DNA from 3 places in the Psychrobacillus sp. FSL H8-0510 genome. Region 2 is predicted to be linked to each of the others. Evidence: riboswitches for the same ligand, from Rfam matches in the RefSeq annotation. Region 2 holds a riboswitch; each other region holds the start of a gene.
What was found. A riboswitch is a leader RNA that binds a small molecule or an ion and turns the genes downstream of it on or off. The one in region 2 is predicted to bind S-adenosylmethionine.
Positions count from the first base shown of each region.

Region 1: it holds a riboswitch for S-adenosylmethionine, as region 2 does, so the genes downstream of both, MHI40_RS07915 (MetQ/NlpA family ABC transporter substrate-binding protein) here and MHI40_RS18825 (cyclase family protein) in region 2, are expected to answer to the same signal.
Region 3: it holds a riboswitch for S-adenosylmethionine, as region 2 does, so the genes downstream of both, MHI40_RS17920 (acyl-CoA dehydrogenase family protein) here and MHI40_RS18825 (cyclase family protein) in region 2, are expected to answer to the same signal.

Region 1 is NZ_JBBOYZ010000001.1:1,623,733-1,626,889, forward strand. Features, by position in the region: gene MHI40_RS07905 (methionine ABC transporter permease) at 1-10, opposite strand, end outside; gene MHI40_RS07910 (methionine ABC transporter ATP-binding protein) at 3-1,028, opposite strand; gene MHI40_RS07915 (MetQ/NlpA family ABC transporter substrate-binding protein) at 1,091-1,912, opposite strand; SAM riboswitch class I at 2,005-2,120, opposite strand; gene MHI40_RS07920 (PPC domain-containing DNA-binding protein) at 2,274-2,774, shown strand; gene MHI40_RS07925 (hypothetical protein) at 2,958-3,157, shown strand, end outside.
Region 2 is NZ_JBBOYZ010000001.1:3,689,036-3,692,192, reverse strand. Features, by position in the region: gene corA (magnesium/cobalt transporter CorA) at 470-1,432, opposite strand; SAM riboswitch class I at 1,635-1,737, shown strand; gene MHI40_RS18825 (cyclase family protein) at 1,832-2,569, shown strand; gene MHI40_RS18820 (BCCT family transporter) at 2,968-3,157, opposite strand, start outside.
Region 3 is NZ_JBBOYZ010000001.1:3,530,237-3,533,393, forward strand. Features, by position in the region: gene MHI40_RS17915 (catalase) at 1-1,006, opposite strand, end outside; SAM riboswitch class I at 1,169-1,268, shown strand; gene MHI40_RS17920 (acyl-CoA dehydrogenase family protein) at 1,372-2,535, shown strand; gene MHI40_RS17925 (transporter substrate-binding domain-containing protein) at 2,555-3,157, shown strand, end outside.

The DNA.
Region 1 (3,157 bases), 2.1 Mb from region 2:
TTCTACTCATGAGAATGTCCCTCCAATTCTTCCGTTGCTACACCCTGTGCTTCTAGATAGTGAATAGCGTTTTTCACTTGTTCTTTGTCGCCAATTAAGTGAACGACTATATTTCCGACGATGCCATTCTTCAATTCGATAATATTAGCAGTTAAAATGTTTGGCTGAACATTAAATTTTTGACTAACTTCTGCCAATAACGGTTTTCCAGTACTTTCCCCTACAAATGTTAAACGAGTGACTGCGCCTGTAACATTCAACTGAGCAATCAATGAATTGGATAAATTCCGTTGGCTAATTGTATTTAAAAACTTTTTGGTAGTAGGGTGGGTAGGCTTCGTAAATAGATTAATAGCTGTATCCTGTTCCACGATAACTCCATTTTCCATGACATATACATGATCGCAAATTTTTTGAATGACATTCATTTCATGCGTGATTAAGAGTATAGTAATTCCTAATTCACGATTGATCTTTAGTAGCAAATCTAAGATGGAATCAGTTGTTTCTGGATCCAGAGCACTGGTTGCTTCATCGCTAAGCAATACTTCAGGTTCCTGAGCAAGTGCGCGAGCGATAGCAACACGTTGCTTTTGTCCGCCTGATAACTGGTTAGGATAATTTGTATGCTTGTCAGTTAAACCAACTATGTCTAAATATTGCTCCACCCGTTTTTTTACCTCGTCTTTGTTATAGCCGAGTAGCTTTAGTGGAATGGCGATATTATCATAAACCGTTGCTGTTTTAAGTAGGTTAAATCCTTGAAAAATCATGCCAACTTTATTGCGAGTTTTACGCAATTTAGGGAGGGGTAAGGAAGTAAGTTCGACGCCGTTTATGAAAACTTTACCTTCTGTAGGTTTTTCCAGTAAATTTACACAACGTATTAGTGTGCTTTTTCCAGCACCACTATATCCTATAACACCGTGGATTTCTCCTTGATTTACCCGTATATTGACTTGTTTTACTGCCTTTACAGTTCCACTTTTACTATTAAACTCTTTCGAGACATTTTCTAATACAATCATTTCACGATCTTCCTTTCTTTTTAAAGAAAACGCTACCGAAGTCGGTAACGTTTATGACTCCATTATTCGTCCCAGCTAGGTAAAACTGAACCTTTAAATTCTTCTTCGATGAATTTTTTAACTTCTTCCGATTGATATGCTTTGATAAACTTTTGGATTGTCGGATCATCTTTGTTTTCTGCACGGACTACAATATAGTTCACGTAAGGAGAATTGGAAGATTCTAGTAATATGGAATCCTCTTTTGGACTAATACCTGCTTCAAGTGCAAAGTTTGTATTGATGGCAGCTGCATCTACTTCACTCAGTTGTTTCGGGATTTGAGCAGCTTCTAGTTCAATAAATTCTAGGTTTTTTGGGTTTTCTTCAATGTCATAAATACTTGCTGATTCTCTTTTATCTTTTTTAATTTTGATAAAGCCATTTTCTTCTAAAATATATAATGCACGAGCGCCATTTGTAGGATCGTTTGGTAAACCAAAAGTTGCTCCATCTGGCAGGTCATCTATAGAATCATATTTGTCTGAATAGACACCCATTGGATTTAATATCGTTTTTCCTACAGGAACTAAATCTGTGCCATGGTCTTCGTTAAACGTATCTAGGAATGGCTCATGCTGATAGCTATTTGCATCTAAATCCTCTTCCGATAAGGCTGTATTAGGTAAAATATAGTCAGAGAAAACTTTAAGCTTAACTTCTAATCCGTCCTTAGCAGCCACTTTAGCAGCCACTTCTACAATTTGTTCATGTGGCCCAGCAGTTACACCTACTACTATTTTGTCCTCATTAATCGCTTTAGCTTCTGAAGTTGCATCATCTCCACAAGCTACAAGAGCTCCAGATAAAAGTACCGTTGACAATAAAAATCCAAATTTCTTCATTTTCCATTCCTCCAAATAATTATTCAGAACGTTGTATAAATATAAAAGCCCCTCTTTCAAAAGAAAGAGAGGCGCATACATACGTTAGTCCTCTCTTATCTATCAAAACAAAATTGTTTTGCTGGATTTAGCACCTTTCCACATAGATTATTAGGTGGATGGTTGCCGAGCTTCATAGGGCCAGTCCCTCAGCTACTCTTGATAAGAGATATCAGCTATTAAGTTTTTCAACAGTTCATAAAATATAATTTACTACATCAACTTATTAAAGTCAACCTACTTTTTTTGTAGTTGCGTATAACATTCTAAATAGTATATGTTTAATAAAAATAAATAATTATACAAAAAGGGTGTGTAAGCGTTGTCAAAAGTAAGAGCAAACTTTGCAGTTGGTCAGCTAGGAAAGGTAGTAGGAGCGCGTTTAGTATATGGAACTGATTTGCTAGAAGGAATAGAGGAATTGTGTAAAGTGAATGGAATTAATTCTGCTACAATTCTTAGTTGTTTTGGAAGTTTTCAAAGAAGTGGATTTGTTTATTTGATACCAAACGAAGATTCACCCATAGGTGTAGGGTACAATAACCTCGTTGTCAAAGAGGGGCCAATCGAGTTTTTGCAGGGGACGGGAGTTGTCTGTCAAAGAGATGGACAGTTTGAAACACATTTCCATGGGACAATATGTGACCAATATGGCAATATTTTTGGTGGTCATTTTATGAAAGGTGAAAATCCTGTTATTACAGTAGATTTAGTGTTGGCAGAAACTATTGGTATGGATTTTCAGCGAAAGTTTGATGAAGAAACAGGAGCAAATCAGTTTTATCCGGTAGAAAAGAAAAAAGATAAACCTAATCAGCTTTAACACAAATAGAAAATGCCCCTCATTTAATGGGCGGCATTTTTGTTAAAATAAATCGCTATGTTAAAAGTGTTACACTTAAACTAACGCAGCGGTTTAGTCGAATAAATAAAATTAGAAAAAAGCGGAACTTTAGTTTGTTTATATTCGTAAATTATTATTATGACACTTGAAAGGGGGATTTTTATGTACAAAGTGAATGGTATAGAAGCTTATGAAGCACATAATCGAACTGAGTTATTAGCAGGTTTAGAGGCAAAATCTGAATATATCCTTATTAAAGGAGACTATTATAAAGAAGTAAGAAAGATTATGGATACTCATCTTCCAGAGAACGAAAGTATAGGAGTGGCATTAGGAAATGCGGGTGTGTTATCAATTCTTAA
Region 2 (3,157 bases):
AGTATATAAAAATGTAACGTGAACAATGAGTTAGGGTGACTTAAAAGAATGAATAATACTGCTGATTTCCGTTTCAGGTGGCCGCTTTCCGCGGGCGTTGCCACCTTCGACTGCAATCAAATGTGTAGTACTTAACTTTAAGATATTGCAGCCTTTCGGTTAGATGATATGAGTAGTACAAGCAGCTATTATAGTAATAAAATTGTCTGTTGAATTAGGGGTACTACTCTGTAATACTTTTCTCTAAACATACTTACCTAGTTCTAAGTGTTGTAGAAGGGCGACGGGCAGATAAATGCCATAAGATTACTGAAAAAAAGTGATATTGGTTGTGACCAAGTCACAACCAATATCACTAAAAATTCAATCGGTAATCATATAGCAAGACGTTTGTCCAAAGTCCCTCGAAAACGAAAGAAACAGTTTTCACTTCAAGGACCGGGCGCCTTTATACCTGGATTCTCTTATATTAATCTTTAAACAGATTAAACCACCCTTTGTATTTGAACCAACTAAGCATAGAAAAAGCGATGAGGACCATAGCACCGAGTACTACGAAATAACTATATTTCCACTCAAGTTCAGGCATGTTTGCAAAGTTCATACCGTATACTCCAACAATGAACGTTAAGGGTATAAAAACAGTTGATACAATCGTTAAGATCATCATGATACGGTTCATCCTACTAGAGTTTATCGACATATGACTATCACGTATATCAGCTGTCAGCTCTCGATTAGATTCAATCATTTCCGTCAGTCGTATTAAATGATCATAAATATCTGCAAAGTAGGTGTGTTCCGTTTGCTGTAAATTCATTCGTTCTGAATTTAATATTCTATAAAGTAAATCTCGCATAGGAATAACTGTACGTCTTAAACGTAACAAATCTCCTCGAAGATCAAACACTGAATCCATAGAAAAATGGCGCATATCATAAGATAGCTTATCTTCTACAGCATTTAAATAGCCTTCAATTTTATAGACAATCGGAAAATAGGCATCCACCACTTTATCGATGATATTATAAGTTGCATGGATAGCACCTCTATCCCAGCCCTGTGAATTTTGTCTAATACGCTCCCGTGCTTGCTCCATTTCATGCATCGGATGGAAATGAAATGACACTACATAGTCTTGACCAACAAATATGTCTAACTCTTCTGCTTCTAATGTTTCCTCATTGAAAGAATGTAAAACAAAGAAGTTATAACCATCATAATAGTCCACTTTAGGACGCTGTAGCCTTTGTAAGCAATCCTCAATAGCCAGTGGATGAAAATGAAAGAAAGAACTAAGTAAAAGTTCTTCTTCTTTAGTTGGCTCAGCAATGTCAATCCAGTACCATTCAAACTTTCTCCGTTTTATATCTTCTATAGGAAAGTCATTTACTATTTCATGATCGGTCGTTATGCCAATCGTATGGATCATACATATCCCTCTTTTCATCACTATCTCTTTTCATATTATCTCATAGTCTTCATATTATTAATGTACCTAAAAAACTGAGGAAATGAAAAGAAAATTATGATGCTTCCACCAATAAAGATGGTATATTCTAAATAAAATGAAAATAGTGGTTGACTTAGGTAATTTCTATTTGTATACTAGGTATTAATCAAATAAAACAACTTTCTTATCAAGAGAGGTGGAGGGACTTGGCCCTATGATACCTCAGCAACAGGCAAAAATTTGTACTGTGCTAATTCCAGAAGCGTTATGCTTGAAGATAAGAAGAGACTAATTCACCGATGACGTGTAAACCTCTTCTTGTTTCTAAGAAGGGGTTTTATTTGATTTTAACTATAAAAAATAGGGGGAGAAATCAATATGTCATCGGAATTACTAAAAGCATTCAACACATTGAAGGAAAAGCAGTGGGTAGATTTAACACACACATTTGGAGCTAATTCACCACATTTCGCTGCTTTTAAAGCAGCTGAAATCGACACATTGTTTAATCATGACGATGGATTCTTTGCACAAAGCTTTCAATTTGCAGGACAGTACGGCACGCATATAGATGCACCTATACATTTTGTAAGGGATACGCGTTACTTAGAAGAACTCGAATTGAAAGAATTGGTATTACCATTAGTCGTCATTGATCGGTCAAAGGAAGCGGCTGAAGATAATGATTTTACTTTATCGGTGGATGACATTTTCACATTTGAAAAAGCCCACGGAAAAATCGAAGAAGGCTCATTTGTCGCTCTTAGAACCGATTGGAGTAAACGTTGGCCAGACGAAAAGGAATTTAACAATAAGGATGCAGCGGGTAATAATCACGCGCCGGGTTGGGGATTAGAAGCTTTGAAGTTTTTATTTCAAGAACGAAAGATTAAAGCTATAGGACATGAAACATTCGACACTGATTCAAGTGCTGACTATCTAAAAAACGGCGCATTACACGGAGAATATTATGTGCTTGAACAAGATACTTACCAAATAGAATTATTGACGAACTTAGATAAGCTCCCTGCAACAGGAGCCATTATTTTCAATATCGTCCCGAAGCCAGAAAAAGCCTCTGGATTCCCAGTTCGATCATTTGCCATCTTACCATAGAAGGAGTGAGATAAATGGACAGTTCAAACAGCTATTCAAGCTCCATTTCGAGCGGACCATGTAGGAAGTTTGTTAAGACCAGAAAGTTTACTGGCGGGCTTTAGACTTCTTTGAACACAGAAGTAACTCAATATGTTCCGCTGGAGCAGTTGAGTATTAGTCCGCAATGCAGATTTGCTTCTAGACATCATGGTAATAAGCTTACAGAAGAACAGCATAGTTTGGAGTTAATCCGTGTAAGATCTCGACTACTTTCCATACTCATTTGTAGAATACTGTAGCTGAGTAAAAATATAACTTTCTTTCTCGGGTCTCATTTGATAATGAGAAAGAAAGTAAAGTTTTAAACATAAATGAAATGCCAAGGGAATAAACCCTTGGCATTTCATTTGTTTTCATTATTTTCTTTCTGCTTTTAAAGCCTTAAACAGTGAAATAATCATAAGTAACATTACGAATGAAAATGGTAAGGCGGCAATAATAATTGTATTTTGTAATGCTGCTAATCCATTAACGGATAACAAAATAATAGCGATTACGGATAATGTGATTCCCCAAGCGAGCTTCACTCTGTTCGGTGGAGTCAGT
Region 3 (3,157 bases), 160 kb from region 2:
CTACTTGCTCGGTTTCAGCAAATACATTATCTACATTGCGATTTAATGTCATTTTCCCTAGAATTTTAACTGGGATTTCTTCCTCAGGCCATAGTTTAGTAGGGTCTAAAATATCAAAGTCATATTTAAACTCATCTTCCTCTGCGATAAGTTGTACGCCGAATTCATACTCTGGATAGTCCCCATTCTCAATCGCCTCATATAGGTCGCGACGGTGAAAGTCTGGATCTTTCCCATTTATCTTTTGCGCTTCATCCCATACAACTGAGTGGGTACCAAGCAACGGCTTCCAATGAAACTTCACAAAATGGGATTTACCCGCATCATTAACGAAACGGAATGTATTTACACCGAACCCTTCCATCATTCGGAAACTACGAGGAATGGCACGATCAGACATTGTCCACATGACCATATGTGCTGACTCCTGATTGTTGGCAACAAAATCCCAAAACGTATCATGAGCACTAGCAGCTTGTGGAATTTCATTATGGGGCTCTGGTTTTAAAGCATGTATTAGGTCTGGAAATTTAATAGCATCTTGTATGAAAAAGACAGGAATATTATTTGCTACTAAATCATAATTTCCTTCTTCCGTATAAAATTTCGTTGCAAAGCCACGAGCATCGCGTGCTAACTCTCCAGAACCACGTGATCCTGCCACAGTGGAGAACCTCACGAATACAGGAGTCTTTTTACCCGGTGTTTGCAAGAACTTCGCTTTTGTAAATTCACTTGCAGATTCATATACCTCAAACTCCCCATGAGCCGCATAACCTCTAGCATGTACTACTCTTTCTGGTATACGTTCATGATCAAAATGAGTCATTTTTTCACGAAAATGGAAGTCTTCCATTAAAGTAGGGCCTCGTTCTCCTGCTTTAAGGGAAAACTCATCCTCCGAAACTTTAAGTCCTTGATTTGTAGTCATTGCTTGTCCTTGATCGTCCACTCGAAATTCTTCTAATTGTTCATTTTTACTATTTCCAGCTACTTTCTTATCCAAACAAATTCCTCCTCTAATTATCTCTTCCCTATTGTTAATACCCAGGATGACTTTCTAAAAAACCTATAAATTCAATTACATATTTAAATCCTATTAAAGCAATATGAATTACTATTGACTTCACCTAGATGAAGTAGTAAGATTATTTCAACAACTACATACTACTTATTAAGAGAAGCGAAGGGACTGGTCCGATGATGCTTCAGCAACCGCCAAAGCTATGGTATGGTGCTACTTCCAGCAAGAAATTGAGAGATAAGTATTTATTTAACCACTTACTCTTCTCATTTTGAGATGGGTTTTTTATTTCCTCTTAATACCTACTTAACTAATCGGAATAATTTAAATTAAAGGAGATAGCAACTGTGATAAATTTATACATCAAAACAGAAAAACAGCAGCAATGGATTAATCGTTTGGAAGAATTAGAAGACAAATTTAAAAGTAAATCAGCAGATATTGACGAGAATTCTATTTTCCCAAAAGAAAATGTGGAGGATTTATTGAAACTAGGTTATGCAAGTCTAACTCTACCGGAATCGTATGGGGGCAAAGGTTTTTCTGTCTACGATATGGTTCTTTCACAGGAAATTCTTGCTAGCTTTGATGCAAATACTGCCTTATCGGTAGGGTGGAGTTTAGGTGTAGTAGGCGAACTATACGAAAAAAAATTATGGACACAGGAAAGATTAGACTTTTTCGCTACAGAAGTATTAAATGGTGCACTCATAAATCGTTCCGTCAGTGAAGCACAAACAGGTAGTCCAACACGAGGTGGCAGACCTGGTACTACCGCTATTAAAAAGGGAGATTCTTGGGTACTAAACGGATGTAAAATATTCACAACCGCTTCCCCCGTACTATCCTACTTTTTAACATCTGCTTGGATTGAAGAAGAAGAAAGAATTGGTTTTTTCCTTATACCTCGTGATACGGAGGGGCTTTCCATTGAGGAAACGTGGGATGTAGTTTCCATGCGCGGAACTAGCAGCAATGATTTAGTACTAAGCAATGTAACCGTTCATAAATCCAATTTAGTAGAGCTTCCTGAATTCGCTAGTGGCGGGAAGATCAATGGTTGGCTGCTTCATATACCTGCAACTTATCTTGGAATTGCACAGGCTGCAAGAGACTATGCAGTCCACTTTGCTAATACCCATTCACCCAATAGCTTGAATGGCTCTATTGCACAGCTACCAAACGTGCAGCAGCTACTAGGTGAAATAGATTTAGAGCTTACGAAGGCTAGACTCGTCATTTACGGAGTTGCATCCGCTTATGACAATGAATCTACAAAAGAACTTCTAACCAACGAAGTAAGCGTGGCAAAGCATATCGTTACTAATTCAGCAATCACTATTGTCGACAAAGCGATGCGATTAGTTGGTGCCAAAAGCTTACAAAGAACAAACCCCTTGCAACGTTATTACCGCGATGTTCGAGCAGGACTCCATAATCCCCCTATGGATGATATGACGATAAAAAAACTTGCACTGACTGCGTTAGAGGAAGATAACAATAAAAAATAGTGAAATGAGGAGATTAGATATGAATAAGTACTTTAAATTGGCTGCAATAGGGTTAGCCTCCGTGACAATTTTAGCTGCATGTAGTTCTGGAAAGGCTTCAACAACTTCAGAAGATGGAGATGTTCGAAAAGTAAAAGTTGCCTATGACATGGCATCGAAGCCTATCTCTTGGTTAGATGATAAAGGAAATGCTACGGGATACGATGTAGAAGTTATGAAATTAGTAGATGAACTACTTCCTGAATACGAATTTGAATATATAGGAACGACAAGCGATGATCTATTAATCGGAGTAGAACAAGGTAAGTTTCAAGTAGGTGTAAAAAATGCATTTTGGACAGAGGAACGCACAGAGAAGTTTATTTCCCCTAAAGATTTCCTAGGTCTAAGCAGTGCCGGTCTCGTATTGAAAAAAGAAAATGAGCATATTAAATCATTAGAGGATTTTGCCTCTGCTGGCTACTCTTTAGCTCCTATTGCAGCAAACAATGCGCAATATACGGTAATTGACGAATATAACAAGACCAACCCAGATAATCCAGTCAAACTAGATGCCGGAGATGCTTTCACAGTGGATGTAGTCCAATGGGTCAATGAGGGTCGCGTGGACGGCGGAGTAATA